DNA from 4 places in the Exiguobacterium sp. s28 genome. Region 3 is predicted to be linked to each of the others. Evidence: riboswitches for the same ligand, from Rfam matches in the RefSeq annotation. Region 3 holds a riboswitch; each other region holds the start of a gene.
The links. A riboswitch is a leader RNA that binds a small molecule or an ion and turns the genes downstream of it on or off. The one in region 3 is predicted to bind S-adenosylmethionine.
Positions count from the first base shown of each region.

Region 1: linked by a shared signal. The riboswitch ahead of KNP78_RS01885 (methionine ABC transporter ATP-binding protein) and the one ahead of KNP78_RS07420 (MetQ/NlpA family ABC transporter substrate-binding protein) in region 3 are both predicted to bind S-adenosylmethionine.
Region 2: linked by a shared signal. The riboswitch ahead of metK (methionine adenosyltransferase) and the one ahead of KNP78_RS07420 (MetQ/NlpA family ABC transporter substrate-binding protein) in region 3 are both predicted to bind S-adenosylmethionine.
Region 4: linked by a shared signal. The riboswitch ahead of KNP78_RS05125 (2,3-diketo-5-methylthiopentyl-1-phosphate enolase) and the one ahead of KNP78_RS07420 (MetQ/NlpA family ABC transporter substrate-binding protein) in region 3 are both predicted to bind S-adenosylmethionine.

Region 1 covers NZ_JACSLL010000001.1:363,876-371,059, reverse strand. Annotated here, with positions in the region: gene KNP78_RS01895 (PTS sugar transporter subunit IIC) at 1-261, opposite strand, end outside; gene KNP78_RS01890 (thioredoxin family protein) at 449-706, shown strand; SAM riboswitch class I at 1,161-1,266, shown strand; gene KNP78_RS01885 (methionine ABC transporter ATP-binding protein) at 1,345-2,373, shown strand; gene KNP78_RS01880 (methionine ABC transporter permease) at 2,363-3,025, shown strand; gene KNP78_RS01875 (MetQ/NlpA family ABC transporter substrate-binding protein) at 3,056-3,886, shown strand; gene KNP78_RS01870 (MDR family MFS transporter) at 3,989-5,203, shown strand; gene sufC (Fe-S cluster assembly ATPase SufC) at 5,376-6,137, shown strand; gene sufD (Fe-S cluster assembly protein SufD) at 6,150-7,184, shown strand, end outside.
Region 2 covers NZ_JACSLL010000001.1:302,843-310,026, forward strand. Annotated here, with positions in the region: gene mnmL (tRNA modification radical SAM protein MnmL/YtqA) at 1-524, shown strand, start outside; gene mnmM (tRNA 5-(aminomethyl)-2-thiouridylate-methyltransferase MnmM) at 478-1,050, shown strand; gene KNP78_RS01560 (alpha/beta fold hydrolase) at 1,083-1,799, opposite strand; gene KNP78_RS01565 (GNAT family N-acetyltransferase) at 1,890-2,360, opposite strand; gene KNP78_RS01570 (hypothetical protein) at 2,525-3,052, shown strand; gene metK (methionine adenosyltransferase) at 3,095-4,303, opposite strand; SAM riboswitch class I at 4,434-4,553, opposite strand; gene pckA (phosphoenolpyruvate carboxykinase (ATP)) at 4,868-6,439, shown strand; gene KNP78_RS01585 (alpha/beta hydrolase family protein) at 6,469-7,184, opposite strand, start outside.
Region 3 covers NZ_JACSLL010000005.1:64,872-72,055, reverse strand. Annotated here, with positions in the region: gene KNP78_RS07425 (iron-containing alcohol dehydrogenase family protein) at 1-873, shown strand, start outside; SAM riboswitch class I at 914-1,018, shown strand; gene KNP78_RS07420 (MetQ/NlpA family ABC transporter substrate-binding protein) at 1,091-1,912, shown strand; gene KNP78_RS07415 (methionine ABC transporter ATP-binding protein) at 1,922-2,956, shown strand; gene KNP78_RS07410 (methionine ABC transporter permease) at 2,928-3,590, shown strand; gene KNP78_RS07405 (Spx/MgsR family RNA polymerase-binding regulatory protein) at 3,618-4,013, opposite strand; gene KNP78_RS07400 (DUF302 domain-containing protein) at 4,185-4,568, shown strand; gene KNP78_RS07395 (hypothetical protein) at 4,674-5,966, shown strand; gene KNP78_RS07390 (hypothetical protein) at 5,978-7,184, shown strand, end outside.
Region 4 covers NZ_JACSLL010000003.1:136,069-143,252, reverse strand. Annotated here, with positions in the region: gene KNP78_RS05135 (methylthioribulose 1-phosphate dehydratase) at 1-604, opposite strand, end outside; gene KNP78_RS05130 (2-hydroxy-3-keto-5-methylthiopentenyl-1-phosphate phosphatase) at 601-1,251, opposite strand; gene KNP78_RS05125 (2,3-diketo-5-methylthiopentyl-1-phosphate enolase) at 1,248-2,405, opposite strand; SAM riboswitch class I at 2,476-2,577, opposite strand; SAM riboswitch class I at 2,783-2,885, shown strand; gene mtnK (S-methyl-5-thioribose kinase) at 2,967-4,121, shown strand; gene mtnA (S-methyl-5-thioribose-1-phosphate isomerase) at 4,118-5,152, shown strand; gene KNP78_RS05110 (sugar ABC transporter substrate-binding protein) at 5,145-6,221, shown strand; gene KNP78_RS05105 (sugar ABC transporter ATP-binding protein) at 6,221-7,184, shown strand, end outside.

The DNA of each region.
Region 1 (7,184 bases), on a different contig from region 3:
GGTCGCGATGCCGATCGTACCGGCCTCGAGAGCCGAGCGTCCGAACTGCATGGCGACAGCGACACCGATGATGACCGGTAAGAGACGCATTGCAATTGTCGTCGCATCTAAGATGAACTGCAGTGACGGAACATAAGGTAAGATGGCTTTCGTTAATTCACCGAGCAAGGCGCTCGGGATGAGGGCGATGAGGATGGCAAGACTGAGGCCGTTCAAGACGTTCATCAAAAACTGTTTTCCGGTAAGCTTCTCTTCCGTCATTGGGGATTCACCTGTCCTTTTCTACTGGTATGCTGTTATGTACAAAAGCAATAAAGTTAATGACCATACTATGCCTCTTTCTAGCGAGCGTCAATAAGAAATGTTGAAATGTTCAGAATTTTCCATTTGAGCACAACTTTTGAACCGACCGGCCCGGATTCATATACTTAGAAAAGAGGTGAGAACAATGATGACAGACGGATTCTTATATATATACGCCCCGATGTGCGGTACATGCGCCGTGGCCGAGCGGATGCTCTCGGTCGTCGAGGCCGTCGACCCCGAACTCCAGATTGAAAAGCGCGATGCCAACTTTATCCCGAACGAGCTCGAGGCGTATCAAGTCATGAGCGTCCCGGCGCTATTGAAGCTGGAAAATGGCCAAGTTCGCGATCGTTTGTATGCGTTTCAAAACGTCCAGCACGTCCTATCTTTCGTCAAATGAGATAGGATGATTAGAATAATCTGAAAATTTTAAATAATCAGTTGACACAGAAAGTTCACGAATGATATATTCATTACAACATCTTACTTGAACACAACATAGGACGAGATTTTCCCGTCAGCAAGACGTTTTCGAACAACCGTTGCATGAGCTTACGCGATTTCAGGTGGACCTTCCCTTCGATTGTCCCCCAAAAAAATCAAGCGTCGGGGCACCGGTCGCGTAATTGCATGGTCCGTTCGAAGACCGAGTGATGGTCGGGTAAAAATCCCCCATATAAGGATGAATGCTCTGATCGGGCAAAAGAGGTTCATCTATGGGTTGTCCTTCAGTGACTCAAGGTGCTACGTTCTGTGTCATCCTCGGATGGCACCTTTTTTTAATTTGTCTGAAAAAAATAGTTTGACATGAAAATAATGTGTCGCTATGATAAAGCTAATCAAATACGCAACCACTCTTATCAAGAGAGGCTGAGGGACTGGCCCTATGACGCCCAGCAACCGCGGAGCAATCCGAAATGGTGCTAATTCCAGCAAGGTGTAAACCTTGGAAGATGAGAGCAATCGTTGTCCGTACCGATAAAGTACGCACGTTTGCTCAAACGTGCGTACTTTTTTTGTTGTCAGGAGGGAAATGGATTGATTCAACTACGCAATGTGGCCAAATGGTTCGATACGAAAAACGGTCGGGTCCAGGCGGTCGATGATGTGTCGCTTACCATCGAAAGCGGCGAAATTTTTGGAATAATCGGATATTCAGGGGCGGGGAAGTCGACGCTCATCCGCTTGCTCAACCGACTCGAGGCACCGTCTAGCGGTGAAATCGTGGTCGCCGGCAGCGAGCTGACGAAGCTCACGCCGAAGGAACTACGCGGGGTACGTAAAAACGTCTCGATGGTGTTCCAACACTTCAACCTATTATGGTCACGCACGGTCGCTGAGAACATCAGCTTCCCGCTCGAGCTCATCGGGGTACCGGCCAGCGAACGCAAACGCCGCGTCCAAGAACTTGTCGAACTCGTCGGCTTAGGCGGACGGGAAGACAGCTATCCGTCGCAACTATCGGGCGGTCAAAAGCAGCGAGTCGGGATAGCCCGTGCGCTCGCTACGAATCCAGAAGTGCTCCTCTGCGATGAAGCGACGAGCGCACTCGACCCGAAGACGACCGATTCGATTCTCGAACTGCTCGTCAGCATCAATAAAAAGCTGGGATTGACGATCGTCCTCATCACCCATGAGATGCACGTCATCCAAAAGATTTGCCACCGCGTCGCCGTCATGGAGGCCGGGAAGGTCGTCGAGACCGGACAAGTCGCCGAGGTGTTCCAACATCCGGAACAGCCGATCACGAAAGAGTTCGTCAAACAGATCGGCGCGGTCGAAGACATGTCGCTCACGTTCGAGCACTTGAAAGCGCGTTATCCGAGCGGTCAAATTGTCAAGCTCAAATTCTTGAACGAGACGGCCGAGCAACCGATTCTGTCAGAAGTGTTGAAGCAACATGACATCGGCTTCAACATCATCGGCGGGAACGTGACGCAGTCACAAGTCGGTGCCCTCGGGACATTATTCATCCAATTGATCGGAGAGCCGGCTGAAGTCGAGCGGGCCATCGCCTCAATCCGGTCGCAGGCAGTGGAAGTGGAGGTAGAAAGCGATGTTTCCTAATGTAGATTGGCAAGTCATGCTCGAGCAAACGTGGGAGACGCTCTATATGACGCTCGTCGCCGGAGCCGCGACGTTCGTCATCGGTCTCGCCCTCGGGATGCTCTTATACGTCACGAACGAACCGCTCATGATGAAAAACCGTCCGATTTACACGGTCATCAGCGCAATCGTCAACGTGTTCCGGTCGATTCCGTTCATCATTTTGATCATCTTGCTCATCCCGTTCACGTTACTCGTCGTCGGGACGATGCTCGGGTCGACGGCAGCGTTGCCGGCGCTCATTATCGGTGCGGCTCCGTTCTATGCGCGGATGGTCGAGCTCGCCCTTCGCGAAGTCGACCGCGGCGTCATCGAGGCGGCTGAATCGATGGGTGCGACAAAATGGCAAATCGTCTATAAAGTGTTGTTCCCAGAAGCATTGCCGGCCATCGTGTCAGGCATCACGGTCACGATCGTCGCAATCGTCGGTTATACGGCGATGGCAGGGGTCGTCGGGGGCGGGGGACTCGGGAACTTGGCGTTCCTCGAAGGGTTCCAGCGTTCACAGAGTGACGTCACGTTCGTCGCGACCGTCTTAATCTTGGTTATCGTCTTCGTCATCCAGTTCATCGGCGATCGACTCGTATCAGTAATTGACAAGCGTTCCGCTTGATCTAAATAGAAAATTTGGAGGGGTTTTATAATGAAATCATGGAAAACAGTACTCGGATTGACAGCAGCTTCAGCACTCACGATTCTCGCAGCTTGCGGCGGAGATTCAGAATCAGGTTCGGGCGATGACAAGACGCTCGTCGTCGGTGCGTCAAACGTCCCGCACGCTGAGATTTTAGAGCACATTCAAGACGACTACGAAGAGAAGGGCTATACGCTCGAAATCAAGAAGTTCCAAGACTACGTCCTCCCGAACAAAACGCTCGCGGACGGCGAACTCGACGCGAACTACTTCCAACACGAGCCGTACCTCGAGTCGCAAATGGCTGAGAACAAAGACTACAAATTCGCATCAGCCGGCGGCGTCCACATCGAGCCGATCGGTGTCTACTCACAAGACTACAAATCACTCGATGAGCTGCCAGAAGGCGCTGAAATCATCATGAGTTCGTCAGTCGCTGACCACGGACGAATCCTCACGATGCTCCAATCAGAAGGCTTACTCACGCTCGCAGAAGGCAAGACGACGGACGCGACGGTTTCAGACATCGTCGACAATCCGAAAAACTTGGAGTTCAAGACGGACGTTGAAGCGGCACTTCTCCCGCAAGCGTTCAACAACGGTGAAGGGGACGCGGTCCTCATCAACACGAACTACGCGATCGATGCCGGCCTCAACCCGCTCGAAGACGCGATCGCCCTCGAAGGCGAAGACTCACCTTACGTCAACTTGATCGTCACACGTGAAGGCGACGAAGACGACGAGCGCGTCAAGGCACTCCTTGAAGTCCTCACGTCAGAAGAGACACAACAGTGGATCTTGGACGAATACAAAGGTGCAGTCGTACCGGTCAAACAATAATTGTCGTCAAGGCTCGGGATATCCCGGGCCTTTTTTGTTTGGAGTAGTTTTGGCGCACCAATAGAAGTACACTACATATATGTAGAAAAAGGGGGGATCCGGATGAACATACGACACATTCATCCGCTGACGCTGGGTGTCTTATTTGGTACATTTTTTGCCCGGCTGTCGACATTTTTTGTTATGCCGTTTTTTGCGATTTATCTTGCGACGCTTGGTTTCTCGGCAAGTGTCATCGGGACGGTGTTCGCCATCTCGGCGTTATCGGGGTTATTCATGAGCTTTTTTGGGGGCACGCTGTCTGACCGCTACGGGCGCAAACAGTTGATGCTCATCGGGATCGCCTTGAACGCGATCACGTTCAGCGGCTTCGCGCTCGTGACGGAATTATTTTGGTTTTACATGTTCTCGGTACTTATGGGCGTGTCACGTTCGTTCCTCGAACCGGCGTCCCGCGCGCTCATCAGCGACACGACGCAACCGGACCAGCGCGTCATCGTCTACAATGTCCGCTACTTTTTAATCAATATCGCGGCGGCGATCGGTCCATTGCTCGCGGTCGTGTTGTCGCTCACCGGGGCGAAGAGCGCCTTCTTCGTCGTCACGGGCGTCTATGTGTTATACGGTCTCGTCATCTCGACGTTGTTCCGGAAATATCCGTTCGAGGAAGGGGACGGCGTCAAAGTCCGGCCGCGCTTGACGGAGACGTTCCGTGTGTTACAACAAGATAAGACGTTCCGCTACGTCATCATCGGGATGATCTTCGCCATCATCGGCTATAGTCAGTTCAATGCGACGTTGCCGCAGTTCATCGCGTTCCATGACGGCTTCAGCGATGGCTCACGTTTGTTCGCCTATCTGTTGACGGTCAATGCGATCACCGTCCTCATCGTCCAATATCCGATCATGCGCTTCGGGATTCGCGTGTCGCCGATCAAGTCACTTTTTTTCGGCGTCGGGACGCTGTCGACGGGGCTCCTGCTCATCGGTTTTGCGACCGAGACGTGGGTGTTGTTCATCGCGATGATCATCTTCACAATCGGTGAGGTGCTCATGTTCACGATGACGGACGTACTGACGGACGAATTGGCACCGGCTCACCTGCGCGGGACGTATTTCGGGGCGATGGGGTTGACGGCGCTCGGTCAGACGATCGGCCCTGTCATCGGCGGAGTGTTGCTCGATGGGTTTGATAACGCCGCGTTGCCAGTGTTTGGAAGCTTGGCCGTGTTGACGGCTTGCGGCGCCTTCTTCTTCGCCGGCGCCTTGAAAGAACGGAAAGCAAGTTTGGCCTTAATCGAGGAAAAAGTTGGATAAAGTCTTGATTTCCCGATATTCTCATTCTCAACATTTAAGTTTTATTGAGAATGAATAATAAGGTGAGTCGCTTGAAATAAAAAATTGCCTAGATTAAGATTAGAATATATCTAATCTACGCCAAAAATGGCGAGAAAACGGAAGGGGTATCCGAATGTCTAACGTACCACACATGAAAATTGATGACCTCCGCGTCTCAATCGAAGGAAAAGAGATCGTCAAAGGTCTTAATCTTGAAATTAAAGGTGGCGAAATTCACGCCATCATGGGTCCTAACGGGACGGGTAAATCTACACTCGCATCGGCACTTATGGGACATCCATTGTATGAAGTAACAGGCGGAAGCGTCGATTTGAACGGCGAAGACGTACTCGACATGGAAGTTGACGAGCGCGCGCAAGCCGGAATGTTCCTCGCGATGCAGTATCCTGCTGAAATCAGTGGTGTCACGAATGCCGATTTCTTGCGTTCAGCAATCAACTCACGCCGCGAAGAAGGACAAGAAATCTCACTCATGAAGTTCATCCGTGAACTCGATGCGAAAATGGACGTCCTCGAAATCCCTTCAGAAATGGCACACCGCTATTTGAACGAAGGCTTCTCAGGCGGAGAGAAAAAACGTAACGAGATTCTTCAAATGATGATGATTAAACCGAACATCGCCATCCTCGATGAAATTGACTCAGGTCTCGACATCGATGCGCTCAAAGTCGTCGCCAAAGGCGTCAACGAAATGCGCAACGAAGAGTTCGGCTGCTTGATCATCACGCACTATCAACGTCTCCTCAACTACATCGAGCCAGACTTTGTTCACATCATGATGGACGGTAAAATCGTCATGTCAGGTGGCAAAGAGCTTGCACAACGACTCGAAGCAGAAGGTTACGACTGGGTGAAGCAAGATCTTGGAATGACAGTAGACACAGAAGCGTAAGGAGGCTGTACGATGACCGTACAATTTGAATTGGATGCACAAGCAGTAGCGGCACGTGCAGAGGCGCTCGGTGGACCGGCATTTATGGTCAACCGTCGCAAAGAAGCAGCAGAACTTGCGCCGACTCTCGCCTTGCCAAAAGTTGAAAAGATCAAGATTGATAAATGGGACTTCGTCTCTGGAGACGTCGAGCTCACGAAGCACGACGGCTTGACGCCTGAAATCGAAGCACTTCTTGGAGACCACCGTACAAACGTGCTCGTTGAACGCAACGGTCATGTCGTCTACAACGAACTCGCGACGCCAGAAGGTGTCCTCTTCATGGGCATCAACGAAGCGATGGAACAACATCCGGACCTCGTCGAGAAGTACTTCATGACGGAAGGTGTCCGCGTGGACGAAGAACGTTTGTCTGCGTTGAACGCTGCCCTCATGAACGGTGGTGCGTTCCTATACGTACCGAAGAACGTCCAGTTGAAAGACCCGCTCCAAGCCATCTTCACGATGGAACAAGCGAACGGCGCGCTCTATCACCACACGATCATCGTCGCGGACGAAGGCAGTGAAGTGACGTATGTCGAGAGCTTCCTCTCGAACACGAACGAGCCGCACACGGTAAACGCCGTGACAGAAGTGTTCGCAGCCGCGAACGCGAAAGTCGTCTTCGGTGGCGTCGACCAGCTTGCTGAGTCGGCCCTCTCGTTCATGAACCGCCGTGGTGTCGTCTATGAGAACGCACGCCTCGAATGGGCGCTCGGTCACATGAATGACGGCAACTCGCTCGTCGAGACGAAGACACACCTCGTCGGGGACAACACGTTCTCAGACACGAAAGCCGTCACGGTCGGTCGTGGCGCACAGAAACAAAACTTCAACATCCGGACGGACCATTTCGGGAAGTCGTCAGAAGGGTTCATCTTGATTCACGGTGTCCAAAAAGACTCGGCCACGGCCATCTTCAGCGGGACATCGATGATTCACCATGGCGCTTCGAAATCGAACGGCGTTCAAACGGAACGTGTCCTCATGTTGTCTGAAAAGGCACGT
Region 2 (7,184 bases), on a different contig from region 3:
TACAGACGATTCACGATGTGACAGCGAAAAAAATCAATCGTGGCCATGACTATAAGACGTTCCTCGAAGGTCTCGCCAAGCTCCGCCGACGCAATATAAGCGTGGTTGTCCATATCATTAACGGTCTCCCTGGTGAGACGACAGAGATGATGCTCGACACGGCGCGAGAAGTTGCTAAAATGGACATACAAGGAATCAAGATCCATTTGCTCCACGTCTTGAAGCACACGCCGCTCGCCCGTCAGTACGAAAAAGGATTGCTCGAGCTCATGGACGAGACGACTTACGTCTCCCTCGTCTGTGACCAGCTTGAGACGTTACCGCCCGAGATTGTCATCCATCGGTTGACCGGTGACGGGCCACCGGATCTGTTGATCGGTCCGACGTGGAGCCGGCACAAGATGGCCGTCTTGAACGCCATCGATGCCGAACTGGTGCGTCGTGATTCCTTCCAAGGAAAAAAGAAGGATGAGAGCCATGGGATTAATGAGAGTCTTACCGTTCGCGAAGTACCTACTCCGTGAACACGTCACACCTGGTGCCGTCGCCATCGATATGACGGCCGGCAACGGGCACGATACATTGTTTTTAGCCGAACTCGTCGAGGCGACGGGACACGTCTACGCGTTTGATGTCCAAGCAGCGGCGGTCGAGGCGACACGCATTCGCATCGAGGAAGCAGCATTGACGGACCGCGTCACTGTCATCCACGACAGTCACGACACCGTCCGAGAAATTGTAGCGGACGAGACACGCCCAATCACAGCCGCCGTGTTCAACCTCGGTTATTTACCGGGAAGCGACAAGTCGGTCACGACGACGGGCAATACGACCATCGACGCCCTCGAGCAACTGCTCGACGTCATGGCCGTCGGTGGTGTCATCGTCGTCGTCATCTATCATGGCCATGATAGCGGCAAAATCGAGCGCGACGAGGTGCTCGCCTACGTCGAGGCACTCGACCAAAAGCGGGCCGGCGTCCTCCGTTACGGCTTCATCAATCAAATCAATCATCCCCCGTTCATCGTGGCGATTGAAAAACGTGCATGAAAACAGGCGACTCGAGCGAGTCGCCTGTTTTGTCATTCTCGAATCAATTCATAAAACGTGATGAGCGTCTCCGCGAACTTCGTGTTCAATCGTTCATAGCCGAAATGTGGGAAGCCTTCGAGCCGGCGGATGTATACTTGATCGCCGCCGATTTTTCGACAGACGTTGAGCGTCAGCTTCACATCGGCGAAGCGGTCGTCCGGCGCATAGAAGCAAGCGAGTGGGAGGCGCGGCAAATGTTTCTTCTCTTCTTGATGCTCGACGATCTCTTCCTCGATTTCCCGGTATTGCCCGTAGGTGATCTCACCAAAGCGGGAGGACTCTTCGCCTGCACCCATGAACGTCATCATGCCGAGCGGCAAATCCGGACGGAAACGGTCGACCGCACTCGCGACGACTTGTTTCAATCCGCCGATTTGGCGGGACGGATGCCAATCGAACAAAGGTGAGATATACGTCAAACTGCCGAGCGGCACATCGTATTCCTGGAGCAATCGGTTCGTTAACAACGCCCCGAGACTGAAGGCGATGACGTGAATCGGCAGTTTGTACTGGCTCGCCTCGCGTAGCGTGTTCTTGATTAACAGCTTATGGTCTTCCGCCGTCAAGCCGACCGTCTGTCCGGTCACGACGAGAACTTCATATTCGTCACGTAACCGTCCTAAAAACGCCTCGCTCAAGCGTGACGTGAACTGGAGCGGATAGACGATCACGATGACCCCTTTTCGTGATTCTTCTTCGTATGTCATACTGTCACCTCATTTTATTATGTCCATGTTTTTATACTAACAAAAAACATCAGTCGAGACTGATGTTTGTCAGAAAATCCGTCTAGGGTCTTAGCTCGGGTCATAGCGCAAATGAATCAGTTCCATCGGTTGGTCGTACACTTCCTCTTGAATCCGATTCAATTCGATGAACGCCTCATGGTTCAAAAAGGCGATCGCCTGCTCGTTCGAACTCTCGACGTACAGTTCGATTGGTTGAACTTTACGTTCGCGCAGATGAGACAATAAGGCCGTTCCGAGACCTTGTCGGTGATGGGTCGGATGAAGATAGAGCCGGAGCACTTCCCACGTATCCCCGCGGTCGATCGCATGATAGAACCCGATGACGTCGCCTTCGGCTTCACCGACAATGAACAACTGCTCTTTCGCTTCCTCGCTTGAACTGATGGCGCGGACGATCTCTTCTTGCTGATAAGCCCGTTCCATTACTTTTGAACGAACCTCGTCTTGTTCACTGACCGTTGCGAGCGCAATATCGCGGATGGTGGCGGCATCTTCTGGTACGGCTTCCCTGATCTTCATAACGGCATCCCCCTTTTGGCCAATCTAGTAGTATCATTCCCCATCAGCAAAAAAATATCCTGCCCGCTCATTACTTTTTGATGTCGAAATGAAGGAAGACGTTATTTTCCATTTTGACTCGGGTATAAGAGTATCAATGCCAACTTACAAAAAGGAGTGTTACTATGGAACCGAAACTACAACATGATCCAAAACTAGAGCAAGCCAACAATCCAAATCGTCAGTTTGACCAAGCAAATGCAGGTGGCCCTAAAATCACCGTCGTGACCGGGATGCTCCTCGGCGCCCTCGTCGGCGGTCTGCTCGCCTTACTTAGCACGTCGAACCGTGAGAACACGAAACAATCGTTCTCGAGCGCGAAATCGTCGGTCGGCGGTCTCGTCGATACAGTCAAACAAGACCCAGCCGGAAAGGCCTCACAAGTCATCGACCAAGTGAAATCAGCTTCTGGAATCATCCAAGAAGTTGCCACTGACGTTCAAAACGTATACGAGAAAGTCGCTGGTGAAGTCGACACGGTCAAAGAAGACGTGAACAAAGTCGTCGGCACGGCGCAAGAAGCGAAGTCAGATCTTCAATCGATCGGCGAGAAAGTCGTCGATGCGAAAGATACGGCGCTCGGGCAAGAAACTTCATCCGACACGTCATCAAGCAATAACGAATCATCGAATGACAACAAAACACAAGCCTAACAAAAAAACGACCTTTCGCTGAGAAAGGTCGTTTTTACTGTCTTATGCGAAGCGTTTCGCGCCTTCTTCAAGCACTGCCGCTTTATCCGTTTGCTCCCATGGGAGTTCAACGTCTGTACGACCGAAGTGGCCGTAAGCTGCTGTCTGCTTGTAGATTGGACGGCGAAGGTCGAGCATCTTGATGATGCCGGCCGGACGGAGGTCGAAGTTCTCGCGAACGAGTTCGACGAGCTCAGTCTCGCTCAATTTGCCTGTGCCGAACGTGTCGACTGCGATCGATACCGGGTGGGCAACGCCGATCGCGTAAGCAAGTTGAACTTCTGCTTTATCAGCAAGTCCCGCTGCAACGAGGTTTTTCGCTACGTAACGAGCCGCGTACGCCGCTGAACGGTCAACTTTGGTTGGATCTTTACCTGAGAACGCGCCGCCGCCGTGGCGAGCGTAACCACCGTACGTATCGACGATGATTTTACGTCCTGTAAGGCCTGCATCCCCTTGTGGTCCACCGATGACGAAACGGCCAGTCGGGTTGATGAAGTATTTTGTATCCGCGTCGATGAGTTCAGACGGGATGACCGCGTCGATGACGTGCTCTTTCAAATCAGCTTGGATTTGTTCGAGTGTGATGTCTTCGGCGTGTTGCGTCGAGATGACGATTGTGTCGATGCGAACTGGGTTGTTCGCTTCGTCGTATTCGACCGTCACTTGTGTCTTACCATCAGGACGAAGGTAAGCGAGCGTGCCGTTCTTACGAACTTCTGCCAAACGACGTGACAATTTGTGTGCGAGTGAAATCGGGAGCGGCATGAGTTCTGGTGTCTCTTTTGTTGCGTAACCGAACATGAGACCTTGGTCACCAGCGCCGATTGCATCGATTTCTTCTTCAGTCATTTGTCCTTCACGAGCTTCAAGCGCTTGGTCGACACCTTGGGCGATGTCTACCGATTGCTCATCAATCGATGTGAGGACAGCACAAGTCTCTGCATCAAAACCATATTTTGCACGTGTATAGCCGATCTCACGAACTGTTTCACGAACAACTTTCGGGATATCCACGTAAGTTGATGTTGTGATCTCACCTGCTACGAGCACGAGACCTGTCGTGACAGATGTCTCAGCCGCAACGCGGGCGTTTGGATCTTCAGCTAAAATCGCATCCAAAATCGCATCTGAGATTTGGTCACAAATTTTATCCGGATGTCCTTCCGTGACGGACTCCGAAGTGAAAAGTCGACGGTTCAAGTTTGCCATTTCGAAAAACCTCCTATAATAAGGGTGATGTGTGGACGGTACTCGTTCCCCTTACGCGTTGCTTTGGGACGGTAATGAAAAAAACCTTTCGCCATGTTCAATGGGAAAGGTTGAATCGTTCTTCCTTACCCTCTTATCGTTCGAAGCTTGCGCTTCGCTTCAGGATAGCACCTTTTCCGAATAACAATGACAAATCGGACGGTTGCTGGGCTTCGTAGGGCCTTGTTCCCTCCACCGCTCAGAATAAGAGTATCCGTTACGAAGACCATCATATAAATGACACCCCGTTCTGTCAAGCGTATCGACTGAATTCGTAAAACTTTTCACGAACTCGCAATAGTTATGTTTGTGAAATATCAAACATTTTTTTGTCGGTTTTCGATTTTGTACTATGACCTGGTACAGAATATGTTAGAATGACAGTGTAAGAAAGCGCTTACTTTAAAGGGTAAAAAAGGCTTGTTTTTGATTAGTATGTCACATATAATAAAAATGTCATACTAATCAAACGCGGAAGTATGCGGATTTCATCCACATCTATTTAGGGGAAAGGTGGGATTCAGGATGGCGACAACGCTCCTGAAAATTGAAGAATTAATTAAAGGTGCCGACATGATGCGGAACTTAACGGTTCCAGAATTGGTGGAAGAAGCCATTCGCAACGGGGAAGGCGTACTGACGAAAGACGGGGCTTTATCGGTCAGTACAGGTAAATTCACAGGACGGTCACCGAAAGACAAATTCGTCGTGCAAGATGAAGTCAGCAATCATTTAGTAGACTGGGGTCCGGTCAACCAACCGATCGCAGAAGAGAAGTTCACGGCACTGCTCGATAAAGTGCTCACGCATCTCGAGACGAAAGACAAGCTCTATTATCTCGAGGCGTCTGCCGGGGCTGACGAGCATTATACGCTTCCAGTGCGGGCCATCACAGAATACGCGTGGCACAACTTGTTCGCGAAACAGTTGTTCTTGCGCGAATGGCCGACACAAGGTGCCTTTGATCCGTTCACGGTCATCTATGCACCGAGCTATAAGGCCGATCCGGAAGTCGACGGGACGAACTCCGAAACGTTCATTCTCGTCTCATTCGCCAAACGGACCATTCTGATCGGGGGAACAGAATACGGCGGCGAAATTAAAAAATCGATTTTCTCAGTCATGAACTTCCTGTTACCGGAACAGCACGTCTTGTCGATGCATTGCTCGGCGAACGTATCGGATGCCGGCGAGACGGCTCTCTTCTTCGGGCTATCAGGTACCGGAAAGACGACGCTATCGGCCGACACAGAACGTCATTTAATCGGGGACGACGAGCATGGTTGGTCTCCTGACGGCGTCTTCAACATTGAAGGCGGTTGCTACGCGAAGACGATCAACTTGTCGCGTGAGAACGAACCTCAAATCTACGATGCCATTCGATTTGGCTCGTTGATCGAGAACGTCGTCTTGGACGAGGAACGGGCGCCAGACTACAAGAACATCTCACTCACTGAGAACACACGGGCCGCCTACCCGATTCAATTTATCGATAACGCGATGCTTCCGTCACGAGCCGGGCATCCGAACACGATCGTCTTCTTGACGGCCGACGCGTACGGCGTCCTGCCTCCAATCAGCAAATTGACGAAGGAGCAGGCAATGTATCACTTCTTGTCAGGCTATACGTCGAAGCTAGCCGGCACGGAGCGCGGCGTGACGGAGCCTCAGGCGACCTTCTCGACATGTTTCGGGTCACCGTTCTTGCCGCTCGCACCGGAACGCTACGCCGACATGCTCGGCACGTTGATCGAGAAACATGACGTCGACGTCTATCTCGTCAATACCGGTTGGACCGGCGGCGCATACGGCGAAGGATCGCGGATGAAGCTCGCCTATACACGGGCGATGGTGAACGCGGCCGTCAACGGGAAATTGCGTGACGTCGAGACGACGCGCCATGACATCTTCAACGTCGAGATTCCACGCCACATCGACGGGGTGCCAGACGACGTGCTCAACCCACGGGGCACCTGGAAAGACGGTGCCCGCTACGACGCCGAGGCGGCAGCGCTCGCCCGTAAGTTCCAAGACAACTTCAAACGATTCACGAAAGCGAGTGAGGCGGTCGTCGCAGCCGGCCCAATCATCGTGTAATAAAAAATGACTAGCGCCTGGTTCAGGCGCTAGTCATTTTTTGGTGCGACGGCTAACATCCAGTCCATCGCCTCATCGGTCGTCTTCCACTTTTCCCAAAACGGGAGTTGATGAGCGAACGGGACGATCCAAAGTTCGGCCCGCTCCCCCATCCGTTCGGCCACGGCTGTCGCATGGCGGAGCCGCACTTGCTCGTCGTCTGTCCCGTGAATCAATAACGTCGGGGCCTCCCAGTCCTTGTAGAGGGGTGAACGCTCCACGTACGCCGTACGAGCCGCTTCCGGGTCACCCCCGGTCATACGGCGGAGCATTTTCCGCATCGAGCGCTGCTCTTCGTACGTCCATTCCAAATTGGTGACACCCGCCCATGACGTCACGGACGTGAGCGGCCGCTCCGCGGCGAGCGACAACGCCATCATGCCCCCGCGCGAGAAGCCAAGGGCATGAATGAGCGTGTCCGTTCGATGGACGCGATCATAGAGAGACAAGACATCCTCTAAATCGGCCCCGCCGAAGTCTTCTTTCCCGCTCCCCCCATGGTTACCACGGTAAACAGGCGCCACGACGTGGAAGCCTTTGGCCGCGAACTGCATCAACCGGGGCAAGCGCACGTCCCCGATGCGTCCTGTTCCGCCGCGCAAATAAAACAGGACGTGCCCGTTCGGTCGCGTCGGCGTGATCGTATAGGCGACGACATCCTCACCATCGCGCGTCGCGTACCAGCCACGGTGGACCGCATAACCGG
Region 3 (7,184 bases):
GACTATCCGGCAACAAGGTTCAGCGGGGAGTGCACGGACTCGGAAGTCAAACGGCTCAAACCGTTGGACGCCGACGTGTTAATCGCCGTCGGAGGCGGCAAGCTCGTCGATACGGCCAAACTCGTCGCCTATCAACGGAACGTCCCGCTCATCGTCGTCCCAACGCTCGCCTCGAACTGTGCGGCGTTCACACCGCTCAGCGTCGTCTATCAGGAGGACGGGAGCTACGACCGCTACGACATGTTCCGCGTCGTCATCGAACGGGTCATCGTTGACTCACGGGTCATCTCGCGCTCACCATATGAATACTTTCGGGCCGGTGTCATCGACACGGTCGCGAAGTTTTACGAGGCCCGTTATTTGAGTGGTGACAGCTCAGCTGACGCCGGCGTCAACACCGGACTCGTCTTGGCCGAGCAGTGCGGGCGTCTCGTCGAACTTGAATTGAGCGAGCACGCTTTTGAGTCGTATAGTGACGACGTCCGCTTCGCGGTCGATCACGTGCTCGCCATTGGAGGTGCCGTCGGAGGATTTGGTGACGCCGGGACACGCGTCGCCGTGGGCCATGCGGTCCATAATGCACTCAGCCGCTTCGAGTCGACCCACTCTTTCTTGCATGGAGACAAGGTCGGCTTCGGCCTAATCGTCCAGGAGCGGTTGCGTCGCTCGGCCGATGCTCCGTATTTGGAGGCCTGGTTGAAACGGTTCGGTGCACCGACGACGCTCGAGGCGCTCGGGGTCGGGTCGGGCGACATCCCGGTACTGGTCGACTCCGTCATGACGGAAACCGAACTGCAACAGTTGCCGGAACCACTCGATAAAGACTTTTTGAAAATAATTTTTGAAAATTTACAATTTTCTATTTACAATTAAAAGAATTAAAAGTAAGATGATAACAACTTAATAGACCGATTGCTTATCAAGAGTGGTGGAGGGACTGGCCCTGTGAAACCCGGCAACCAGATCGTAATGATCATGGTGCTAATTCCAACAGACGATATCGTCTGGGAGATGAGCGTGTCCGACTTTGACTTGTCGTGCCCGCCACTCTGAATGAGTAGCGGGCTTTCATTTTGGAGGAGGAAAACAAATGAACATCAAACAGAAAACAGTACTTGCAGGAACATCATTACTCGCCGCCATCGCGCTCTCGGCATGCGGACAATCGGACGCGAGCGAGGCGCTCAGCACGGAGTCGCTCACGATCGGCGTCACGGGCGGGCCGCACCAACAGATCGCCGAGAAAGTGAAAGAACTCGCGGCCGAAGACGGCCTCGAACTCGATATCAAAGTGTTCAATGACTATAATACGCCGAACACGGCGCTCGCCGAGGGTAGCCTCGACGTGAACAGTTATCAGACGCTCTCATTCCTAGAACTGCAAAAGTCCGACAAAGGCTATAAGATCGACGATGTGTTCAAGACCGTCGCGTTCCCGATGGGTCTTTACTCGGAAAAGTTGACCGACATTGAGGACTTGAAAGAAGGCGACAAGGTCGCCGTCCCGAACGACCCGGCGAACGAACTGCGCGCACTCCGTCTGTATGAGACAGCGGGCCTCATTACGCTGAAGGAAGGCTTGACGGACAAGGCGACGAAACGCGACATCGCTGAAAACCCGCTCAACCTCGAATTCATCGAGCTCGAGGCGTCTCAGCTCCCGACCCAGCTCCCGGAAGTCGCACTCGCGGCCATCAACACGAACTTCGCGATGGGTGCCGGCCTGTCGATCAACGAGGACGCCTTGTTCAACGAAGAAACGGTCGACAACCCGTATCCGAACTACGTCGTCGTCCGCACCGATAACAAGGATGACGAAGTCGTCGCGACACTCAAATCATACTATCACTCGGACGAGGTCCGGACGTTCATCGAAGAGACGTTCAACGGCTCAATCGTCCCGGCGTTTTAAGGAGGTCCTATGATCGCACTTAAAGGAATCACGAAGACGTTCACGGTGAACAAAGGTGCCGTCACCGCACTCGACGACGTCTCGCTCACGATCGAGAAAGGCGAAATCTTCGGTATCATCGGCCGAAGCGGGGCCGGCAAGAGCACGCTCATCCGCATGATCAATCTGCTCGAACGCCCGACGTCGGGCCAGGTCGAGATCGAAGGACAGGACATCACGAAGCTCGACAAACGTGGGCTCTCAAAACTCCGCCATCGAATCGGAATGATCTTACAACACTACAACCTGCTCAAGACGGCGACTGTCGAAGAGAACGTCGCCATCCCGCTCCGGCTTGAAGGTCTCGACAAGGCAACGATCCGTGCTCGCGTCGACAAATACCTCGACATCGTCGGCTTGACGGACCATCGGAAACACTATCCCGAGCAACTCTCGGGCGGACAGAAGCAACGTGTCGCCATCGCCCGGGCCCTCGCGCACGAGCCGGATATCCTGCTCAGCGACGAAGCGACGAGCGCGCTCGACCCGGAGACGACCGAGTCGATCCTCGACCTCTTGCTCGACATCAACCGCGAGCTCGGACTGACGATCTTTTTGATCACGCACGAGATGGAAGTCATCGAGCGCATCTGTGACCGGGTCGCGGTCATCGAGGCCGGCCGGATCATCGAGGAAGGGGACGTGCTCGACGTGTTCTCGGACCCGCAGCATGCGACGACACGCAAGTTCTTGAAGACGAACCTCGATGTCCCGAAAGAGGTCGTTGATGAGTTGAGCACGCACGGGATGCTCGTCAACTTGTCGTTCATCGGTCATCAGAGTGAACAGGCTGTGCTCGCCCAGTTGACGAAACGGTTCGGCTTGCTCCCGAATATCATCGGGGGCGGCATAAAAAAGCTAAAAGGCGGTCTCGTCGGCAATCTGCTCGTCCATTTGGACGGCGATAAGGCCCAGACCGATCAAGCCGTCCGCTTCTTAGAGGCGAGCGGTGTGAAAGTGAAGGAGGTGACGAACCATGCTTCAGTTTTGGGAAAATTGGGGTGACTTGATTTGGACGGGGACGATCCAGACGCTCACGATGACCGGCATCGCGCTCGTCATCTCGACGTTGATCGGACTGCCGCTCGGGACGCTTCTCGTCTTGACGCGACCGAACGGCCGGCTCGCCAACCGTTATTTCTACGGCATCTTATCGAGCGTCATCAACGTCGTCCGTTCCATCCCGTTCATCATTCTCTTATTCTTTATCCTCCCGTTCACCCGTTTTATCATGGGTACGACGATTGGCGTCCAAGGCGTCCTGTTGCCGCTCATCGTGTTCACGGCCCCGTATATCGCCCGGCTCATGGAGTCGGCGCTACTCGAGGTCGACCGCGGGGTCGTCGAGGCGTATGAGGCGATGGGCATCTCGACCCGTAAAATCATCTGGTACGTGTTGATCCGGGAGGCCCGCTCATCGATCGTGCTCGGTTTGACGATCGCGACGATCGGTTTGATCGGGGCGACCGCGATGGCAGGACTCGTCGGGGCAGGCGGACTCGGTGATATCGCTTACCAATACGGGCATCTCCGGTTCGAGCCGGAGGTCATGTACGTGACCATCTTCGTCTTGATCCTGCTCGTCCAATCGATTCAATCGTTCGGTAACCGCTTGGCGGCCCGACTCAAGAAAGCATAAGAAAAGAGCTCTGCTTCGGCAGGGCTCTTATTTGTTGTCGAGCAATCGTTTCAATTCGGCGATTCGGTCATGGCGCGGGATGAACGTACGAATCTCTTTCTCGCTGAACCCGATTTGAATCCGATTGTCGTCGACGACGATCGGACTCTTTAAGATTTGGGGGTGCGACGCCACAAAGCTGTACAGCTCACGGAGCGACATCTCGTCAAGTTGGTCCGCCGCTTGTTTGTACACGCTCTTTTGGACGGACAACAGGTCGGTCGTCCCGTTCTCGGTAAGGCGGAGCATGTCTTTGAACTCGGTGAACGACATCCCTTGATCGGTCAATTTCTTCTCGATGAATGGGATGTTCTGTTCGCGTAACCAATCAATCGTCTTACGGGAAGAACTGCAGCTTGTATGTGTGAATACGGTGACCGTCACGGCAACCACTTCTCCTTTACGTAAGTATGGACTTCTCTATTTTCTCTCATTCATACGTTTCGAACGCGAAATATGTTTCAAATCACATATACTTTTTATCGCCATCGGACGATTTGTCGTCAGTCAGTTCGGGTACATGACGAAAGAGACCATAACCGAGGAGGGATTTACATGTTTGATTACACGGTCAAGACAGACCAGACGGTCGAAGCGGTCGTCGAGAAGCTGAAAGCGACGCTCAAGGAAGAAGAGTTCGGAGTGCTCTGGGACTTTGATTTGAGCGAGACGCTCGAAGAGAAAGGCCAAGCGATCGACGGGGACTATCGCATCCTTGAAGTATGTAATCCGAAAGAAGCGAAGAAAGTCATCACGGCACATCGGGAAGGCGGCTATTTCCTGCCTTGTAAGCTCGCTGTCTTCACGAAAGACGGGGCGACCCATGTCGGGATGCCGAAGCCGACGAAACTGATCGAGCTGATTGAGGATGAGTCGCTTCAATCGATCGCCCACGACGTCGAGACGCGACTGACGCGTGCGATTGATCAAGCCGTATAATTGAATGAGCGAACCCGTCCATGAGAGTGGACGGGTTTTTCCTGTTCCTCCTTAAAGTCATATAATGGTAAAATTGGTACAAATAGATTTTAAGGGGCGGATGATTTGAAAAAGTTAGCCAGTGCACTCGTATTATCCATGGGCTTATTGGCCAGTTGCGGTGGGGAAAAGCCAGACGTCGTGAACTTGTCGTATGTCGATGCGCATTGGACCGTTAACAAGTATTCCTTAGAGCAACCGGAAGCCCTCGAATCGGTCGGTGAGACGTTACAGGCCTGTACCGGGGAATTGACGACTGAATTGAAGGGAGACTTGACGGTTTACGATACGGTCATCGCGAATCGCCATCAGATGACCGATACGGGAGATGAATATGCATATAAATCGGTGACGTACATCAAAGGCGATGAGCATTATGCACTTTGTCGCGATATGCTCTCGGAACGCTTTCAAGCCGAGGTCATTGAGTCATTCCCCCCATTCGTTGATACACAGAACGGGAAGCGAATTCAACGAAACCCTTTCATCAAACCTGCCGACGAAACTACTCAAGCAGAATTCCTCGATACGGATGGATTATTGGAGCCGAATAATGCTGTCGAACCTTTTCCTGATACCATCGTCACGTTCATACCGGCCTTCCACGGCGAGGTGGAATTGACCATTGGAGATCGACAACTCGCTTTCCCAGTGCTTATGTTCGACCCGATGATGGCACACATAGATGAGGTAAAAATCGCAATCGGATATCATCCCGATGAAAAGAAACCCTATGTTTTATTGATGCTCGCGGACCTCTATTTCACAATGAGTCCGCTAGATGAACTTATCGACCCGGTAAAAGGAGAACAGTCGTATGAAGAGTTGACAGTCAAACGACTGCCACTTCGTTCGGAACTATTACCCGACAAATCCTATCCATTGTATGAGTTCAATTATACCCGTGACGGGAAAGCGGTGACCGAAATCGCGACCATTACATATCGTGCCTCTGAACTGTTAACGATTTCTGAACAAAAGGCGCTCAAAGACAATCCGGAAGAGCAGTATATGCCGTCTGTGAGCGGTCCTCTGATTTATCTCCACCAACAACCATTCAATCACGAGTCAACCTTGACGTATCCGACCATTTTGCGTGCGGTAGGTAACGAGATGGACGACCTGATTCAAGCAATCGATTCGGCTGAGCCGACAAAGCGCACAGGCAATCAAGGAGACTATCGTTACCTCACAATCGTCGACGGGCTCAAAGGCCAAGAGTTCGTGGTGACGTATAAACAGCGATCGAAGAAGCTGGATATCTACGTGACCGACCGATCAACCGAAGAGACATATAAACTGACGAGCGAAGGGGCCGAGACGTTCTTGTCTTACTTCCCTGATTTGAAGAAGAAATGAGTGGAATCAACATGAAGAAACGAGCGTTGATGGCGTTGTCACTGTTATGGTTGACGGCAGGCTGCTCGGAAGACGTGGACGTCGTCCGCTATGGCCATATCGAGGAGCACTGGCAAGCCGAACGGGTTACGATAAACAGTCAAGAGCCGGAAGTAAATGCCGAAACAATTTTGAACCAATGTGAAGACAAAGAACGATTGGCCGAACTAGACGAAGAGACGTTCTCGGTGCTCGGGATGGCGTATGCGACCCGGGCCCCGTTTATAACTGAAGATTATGATGGATATGCCTTCGACGAAGTGACATATGTTGAAGGGGATGCGGTCTATGCGCTCTGTAGGTCGCATCAAATGGATGGGATACCAGGGTACCAAGCCGTCGAGCTCGAGGCACGGCCGTCTTTCTTAAAAGACGAAGTTGGTACTGAAGTCTCGTTCCTTCCGACCGTCCATGTCGCGACGGAGAACGAGCGGGCCTCGCTACATGAGCCGGACGCCTTCTACGAGAATGGACAAGACATCGAGCCGTATCCGGTCACGCTCATGAGGATGTCCCCCGGATTTAACGGCACGGTCGAGATTGGGATTGGAGAATGGGGCTTCTTTAACCCATCCTTCGACTTTTCGCCGAACCTCAGACAGTTTGATGTGTTCATCGCACTAGGGCGGGATACGGAGACGAACCTGCCTCATCTGCTCATGTCCTATGGCGGGGACGGGGCTCGCTACTCTTCATCCATTCTTCAAGATACCGACCTGCTCAATGGGGCAGACAGTCTGACCTTCCGTCGGGTATTCGAAGGTGGAACGATGGAACCGTCGAAACAAATTCCGCTTTACGATATTACGGTCGAGGTGGACGGACAGATGGTGACGAAGACCTTGTGGATGCGGTTCAAACCGATCCCGTTGCTCAGTGATTCTACCGAGTTAGAGAAGGTTTCGATTGCTTACCTCCATAAGTATCCGTACCACCGTGAAGTCCCGCTCCCTTATCCGGACGCCGTCAGCGTGAGTGGCGAGGCGTATGATCGATTGGTCGAAGCCATCGAGACCGCGCGCCCGTCGACGAAGAGCGGTGAAACGGAAGATTATAAGTATTTGACGCTATTGCGTGGAAATCTTGGGCAACAGTTCGAGGTCAGCTACCAGCAACGTTCGAAAAAAGTCGATGTCTATGTGAAAGACGTGAAGACCGGGGAAGTGTTCAAACTGTCGA
Region 4 (7,184 bases), on a different contig from region 3:
CTAGGGCGCGTAGTTTTAACGTATAGCTGAACAAGAACTCGTAAGCCTCTAAATAACGTTTGGCCGCGGCCGGGGTCTCGCCCCAGACGGTGATGCCGTGATTGCGGATGAGGACGGCGCCGGCGTTTGCCCGGATATGAGGGGCGAAGGCGGCTGCGAGCGTCGGGATGTCCGCATGGTTCTCGATAATCGGTACGCGGACGACCGCATCCTCGTCCCAGAAGCCGAGCGCCTTGATGATCTCTTGGCCGGTGAAGACGACTTCGCCGGTGGCGGCATGGAGCTCGGAGATGACATTATTGTCGACTGTATGGACGTGGAGCGAACACGTCGCGTCCGTCCGATTGAACACTTCGACGTGAAGTAGCGTCTCGGCGGATGGACGACCGTTTTGTTCGCCAATCAAGCGTCCGGCCGCATCGACGTGAACAAAGTCTTCCGGTGTTCGTTTTCGTTTATCGCGTCCGCTCGCCGTGACGAGAAATTCGAGCGGATCGTCGGAAACGCGAATCGCCAAATTCCCACTCGTTCCGGGGAACCAGTCGCGGGCGGCGAGTTCGTCTTTAATGTCGGCCAGTTCGAGCCAACGTGCGGCAAGGATCATACGGCAACCTCCTTCAAGTGATGGGTGATGTCGTCAAACGTCTCGAACGGGGCGTAACGGATGCCTGCGTCTTCGCAGAGCGTGATGAGTTGACCTCGGGCGTAGACAAAGTCGGCACGCTTCGCGACCTCGAAGTCGGTCACCGAGTCGCCGATGACGATCAAGCGATCGGCGGGATTGACAAGGCGGCGAGCGAGCGTCGGCTTGCAACAGCCGCAATCGTTCGTACATTGTTCATCGCAAGCGTGCGGCCAAGCGACGGTGACCGTCTCAGCGGAGAAGTCGGCGACGTTGCAGTAGATATGCTCGGGGGCGACATGCCCGTCCAAGACCGGTTGCACGAAGAAGTCCATCCCGCCGCTGACGACGTCAAACTTCCAGCCATGGACCCGAACTTCTTCTAAAAATGCCGGGAACCCTTGGCGGAGCGTGATGCGCTCCAACAAATAATCACGGTAAGCCGGGGCGGCCTCGCTCGGCAACAGTCGAAACATTTGACCGACCCCGGATCGGATGGAAATCCGTTGCTCGAGGACCGCGTCTTTCAACTCGACCCAAGCCGGCGGGGCGAACGCCTTCATCAACGCGATGATATTGTCTTCCGCCGTAATCGTCCCGTCAAAGTCGCAGAGGATATGGGCCGTCATCGTGACGCCCACGCCTTCAACGCGGTATCGAGCTCGTCCGTCTGCCCTTCGGTTTGACCGAGTACGTGAGCGATGGCTTGTCGGAACGCACGAGCCCCGGCGGCTGCACCGTCCGGATGACCGTGAATGCCACCGCCGGCGTTGATGACGACATCCGTCCCGAAGTCCCGAATGATATCGGCGACGAGTCCCGGATGAATCCCCGCGGACGGGACCGGCAAAATCGGCTTCGACCAATGTGGTTCGGCACTCTGGTCACGAATCACGAACGCCTCGTCGCGCGGTGTCGCAAGTGAGCCGTACGGTGACGGGAAGAGCGTCAAATCGCCCCCGGCGAGGCGAGGGAGTTTACCGAGCAAAAGCGAATGACTGATTGATCCGGTCAAGGCGCCGGCAAAGGCCGGATGTGCCAAGATCGGGACGTGGATATCCGGATCGTTCGCGAGTTCGCGCAGTGCGTCGAGACCGTACGTATAGACGTTGAACAGGAGCGCCGTCGCACCGGCCTCGATGAGACGGAGCGCCTGGTCACGCAGACCGAACACGGGGCCGCTCAGCGTGATGGCGTACAGGACGCGTTTCCCGGTCGCCTCGAAGTGGGCTTGAATGACGTCCGCTCCGATCCGGGCCCGTTCAAGCGACGGGGTGAGCGGGTTGTCGTATAAAATCTCGTCGTCTTTGACGATATCGATGCCACCGGCGAACTGATCGCGGAGTTGCTGCTCGAGAAACGCGAGGTCACGGCCGATGACGCCTTTGAAGATGCTCATGACGAGCGGGCGATCCTGAACGCCGAGCAACTCACGAATCCCGTCGACACCGAACTTGGCGCCTTTGAAATCAGAGGCGAGCGTCTCCGGCAACGTCAAATCGATTAATCGGACCGAATCATCGAGGGACAGTTTCCCGAACGTCGTCGTCAAGATGGATGAAAAGTCAGGGCTGACATTATGTAACGGATAGCGGATCGTGAAGCGGCTCGTCGTGTCCGTATGTGTGGTTGATACGACCTCACCTCGGAACGCCTGTAACTGCTCTTGCTCTAAGTGAGGCAAGTCCGTCCATGTGCCGACGGTCAGCTCGAGGGCGATCTTGTTGGCGACGGTCGCGACCGCGTCCGTCCGTTTGATTTCATATGTGGCAGTGATACTCATATGGTTCCTCCTTCCAGGCAAACAAAAATGACCCCATGCCGAGGCAAGAGGTCATCATAAAAAAAATGAACTCTTATCTCTCAGCTTACGCTGCAAGAATTAGCACCGTGCCATCTCTGGTCGGTTGCTGCGACATCATCGGGCTTGTCCCTCCGTCTGCTCTTGATAAGAATGTGATTTGAAGTTGTGAAATTTAATTGAATTTTTGCACAGAATCGTCACATCGTCAATTCCTTTTTTTCCAAAAAAAATATTTTGGAAAGTTGTTTCCATATATGCACAAAAAAAGACGAAGTTGCATCGGGAAATTGCCGTTGACAATCGTGACGTCGAGTCCGTAATATTCAGCACATAAGTTCACCGAATCGAATAAACCACTCTTATCGCGAGTTGGCAGAGGGAATTGGCCCGATGACGCCGCAGCAACCGACCACTAGGCACGGTGCTACATCCACCAGACGAATGTCTGACAGATGAGAGGAACAACCAGTTTGGCTGTGCCTCTTTCTCGCGGAGAAAGGGGCTTTTTTTATGGGCAACGTACAGGAAGGGGAAAACATTATGTCATATCAACCATTTACAGAACAGACCGTCGTCGAGCATGTGAAAACGTTGGGGTTAATCGAAGACGGAGGCATCACGCATTGCGAGGAGATCGGGGACGGCAATTTGAACCTCGTTTTCCGCATCCGACAAGGCGAAACGAGTCTCATCGTCAAACAAGCGCTCCCATATGCGAAAGTCGTCGGCGAAAGTTGGCCGCTCACACTTGAACGGGCGTGGATCGAGCAGTTGGCGTTGCGCGAATTCGCCAACGTCGTCCCTCGTTTCGTGCCAGTCGTGCTTGGCAGTGACCGCCCGCTCGCCTACACGATTTTAGAGGACCTGTCAGATTTTGAGATCGTTCGGACTGGCTATTTGGAAGGGAAAACGTATCCTGAACTTGCCCGCCATGTCGGTGAATTTTTAGGCGAGACGCTGTTCGCGACGTCGGATTACGCGGCCGGGCCGATCGCGAAGAAGCGGATTGAACGTGACTATTACAACCCGGAACTGTGTGACATCACCGAGAAACTCATCTTTACCGACCCGTTCAAAGACGCGGAGTCGAACAACATCGAGACGGCGCTGCGAGAAGATGTCGAACGCCTTTGGCAAGACCAAGCGCTCAAAGTCGAGGTGACGAAACTGAAAGTCGGCTTTGTCACGAAACATGAGGCACTCCTGCACGGAGACCTACATACGGGCAGCATCTTCGCGACTCAACAAGAGACGAAAATCATCGATCCAGAGTTCGCGTTTTACGGACCGTTCGGCTTCGACCTCGGCCAAATCATCGCCCATTTGACGCTGTCGACGTTCCATGACCCGCTCAAACGCTTCGAGCGTTTCACGGACGTCTTGACGGTGTGGGAGACGTTCGAGAAGACGTTTCGGGCCAATTTTGAACGCGCCGTCGAGCCGTTCAACACGATTGGTTTCGTCGACGAGTTGTTGCGGACGATTTTCAGCGACACGATCGGCTACGCCGGTTGCGAACTCATTCGCCGTGCCGTCGGACTGGCCGGTGTCGCCGATCTCGAGACGTTGCCGGAAGCGACGCGGCTCGAACGAAAACGTGACGCGCTCGCCCTCGGGACGGCGCTCATTAAAGAACGCCACAGCGTCGAATCGATTGACGACTTGGTGACACTCCTGTCGGGGGTGCGCGTATGACGGTTCAAAACATCCGTTTCCATTCACAGACAGACGAACTCATCGTATTGGATCAGACGTTGTTGCCGCATGAAGAGCGGTACGTGACGATTGAGACGCTCGAACAGGCCGAACATGCCATCGAGACGCTCCAAGTCCGCGGCGCCCCGGCCATCGCATACTTCGGGGCGTTCGTCCTCGCCAAAGAGGCGGGCCGGTTAGTCGACGATCCGGACTTTACGCGTCGGCTCGACCTCGTCGGACGCCGCTTGATCGCGACCCGGCCGACAGCGGTCAATCTGCAAAACGTGATCGAATCGCTCCTTGATTTAAATGTCGGGGACGACTTCGAGGCGATTGCCGAGGAAATCAAACGCCGCGCCATCGCTTTGTACGACCGGGACGTCGATACGTACCGGGCCATCGGCGAGCATGCACTGACGGTGTTGCCGGCCGGGGGGAACGTGTTGACGACCTGCAACGCCGGTGCCATCGCGACATCGCGTTACGGGACGGCGCTCGCCCCGTTTTACGTCGGAAAAGAACGCGGTGTATCCTTCAACGTCTTCGCCTGTGAGACGCGGCCGCTCCTGCAAGGGGCACGCCTCACCGTCTGGGAGCTCGACCGGGCCGATATCGACGTGACGCTCATCACCGACAATATGGCGGCTTGGACGATTCAGTCGAAACGAGTCGATGCCATCATCGTCGGAGCCGACCGCATCACACGGACGGGGCACGTCGCCAATAAAATCGGGACGTTGCAGCTCGCCGTCCTCGCCAAGCATTACGGCATTCCGTTCTACGTCGCTGCGCCGCATTCGACGTTCGATTTGACGGCGGATGACACGATTGAAATCGAGGAGCGGAACCCGTCAGAAGTCACACATATCGGTGGTCAACCGACGGCGCCCGTCGGCATCACCGTCTTCAATCCGGCGTTCGACGTCACGACGCCCGATCTCATCACCGGACTCATCACCGAGGCGGGTGTGTTCGAACCGACAGAGGCCGCCATCACACATCATGTAGGGGGAACGATTCATGTCTAAAAAACTCTTGATTTTGTTATTCACATTCGTCTTGGCGCTCGTCGGTTGCACGAACGAGCAAGCGGCCCCATCGAAGCCGGCCGAGAAGACGGCAGAGACGAAACCCGTCTCGGTCTCGAACGGGACGTTGCCAAAAGATATCGATGTCGCCCTCATCATGCAGATGTCGATCGGGACGTTCTCGTCGCAGTATATCAATGGGGTGACGGAACAAGTCGAATCGTTCGGCGGCAACGTGAAAGTGTACAACGCCGACAACGATCTGTCGAAGATGGCGAGTTACGTCGACACGGCGACGACGCAAGGCGTCGATGTCATCTTGATTGACCATGGCCGCGCCGATGCATTGAAAGAACCGGTCCAACGCGCACTCGACAAAGGCATCAAAGTCGTCGCGTTCGACAATGATTTGACGAACGACGGGGTGACGGTCATCGACCAGGACGACTATTCGCTCGCTTGGCGTTCGCTCAAGGCACTGGCCGAAGATTTGGACGGCGAAGGCAAAATCGTCACGATTTGGGTCGGTGGCTTCACACCGATGGAACGACGCCACACGATTTATGATGCGTTCTTGAAACGCTACCCAGGCATCACGGAAGTCGCCAAGTTCGGTTCGGCGACGAACAATACGGCGCTCGACACACAGAGCCAGATGGAAGCGATCTTGAAGAAGTATCCGGAAGGCGAGATTGATGCCGTATTCGCGATGTGGGACGAGTTCGCCAAAGGGGCGAGCCGTGCCATCAAACAGGCCGGACGCGATGAAATCGCCGTCTATGGCATCGATTTGAGTGACGAAGACCTTCAACTCATGCAAGAGGACGGCAGCCCGTGGAAAGTGACGGCGGCGACGGATCCGGCTGAAATCGGACGGATCCAAGTCCGTTACGCGTATCAAAAACTGGCGGGTGAAGAGACGCCGTCGATTCATTCGGTCGATCCGTATCTCGTCGACCGTGACGTCTTGCCGGACGAAAAAGTGACGATGGACGACCTCGGCCAATACGTCCCGAACTGGGGCGCGTCAGACGCGGCCTGGTCGGACTGGATGAAAGGGACGGACTGATGTTACGGCTGGAACGCGTCACGAAACGTTATGGCGACGTCACCGTGCTCGACGATGTCAACTTCACGCTCCGACGTGGCGAGATTCATGGCTTGCTTGGATTGAACGGGGCCGGAAAGAGCACGCTCGTGAAGCTGTTGAGTGGCGCCATCACCCCCACATCCGGGACGATCGAGCTCGATGAGACACCGGTCACATTCACACCGGCCGAGGCGATACGCCGTGGGATCATCACGGTGTCGCAAGAAGTCGATGACGCCCTCTATCTCGATTTACCGATTTATGAAAACGTCGTGCCGTGGCAGGCGGTCGAACGGATTCGTCCTCGTGAGCTAAAACAGCGAGCGGCCACCTACTTGGAGCGCGTCGGACTGGATCTTGATGTGACCGAACCGGTCGGACGATTCCCGCTCAGCGTCAAGCAACGTGTCTTGATTGCCCGGGCGCTCGCGAGTGATGCGGCTTACCTCTTGCTCGACGAACCGACGGCCGCACTGTCGACAGATGATGCGACGTCACTGCTCAAATTACTGCAGTCGCTCGCAGAGGACGGTGTCGGCATTCTTCTCATCACGCACCGGTCGGACGAACTGTCGCGCGTCACCACGACGACGACGTTCCTCCGGGACGGGCGCATCGCTTACGAAGGGCCATTTCAGGCATTGTCAGAACAGGAGATCCATACGTATTTGAGCGGATCCGACATGGCAGAAGCGGTAGCGAAAGCCGTTCCGGAAACCGAGATGCGGATTCAGGCAGAGCTCACGTTACCGACGTTCGGGACGAAGCTTTCGTTCACGGCGTATAAAGGTGAAGTCGTCGGCATCGGCGGCGTCACTGGGAGCGGGAAGACGGAGTTGATCGAGGCGCTATTCGGTCTCTCCGGTGTCGAACAACAAGTGACGTTGGAGGGGAAACCAATCAAGATTCGTGAACCACGTCAGGCGGTCCGGTCCGGGTTCG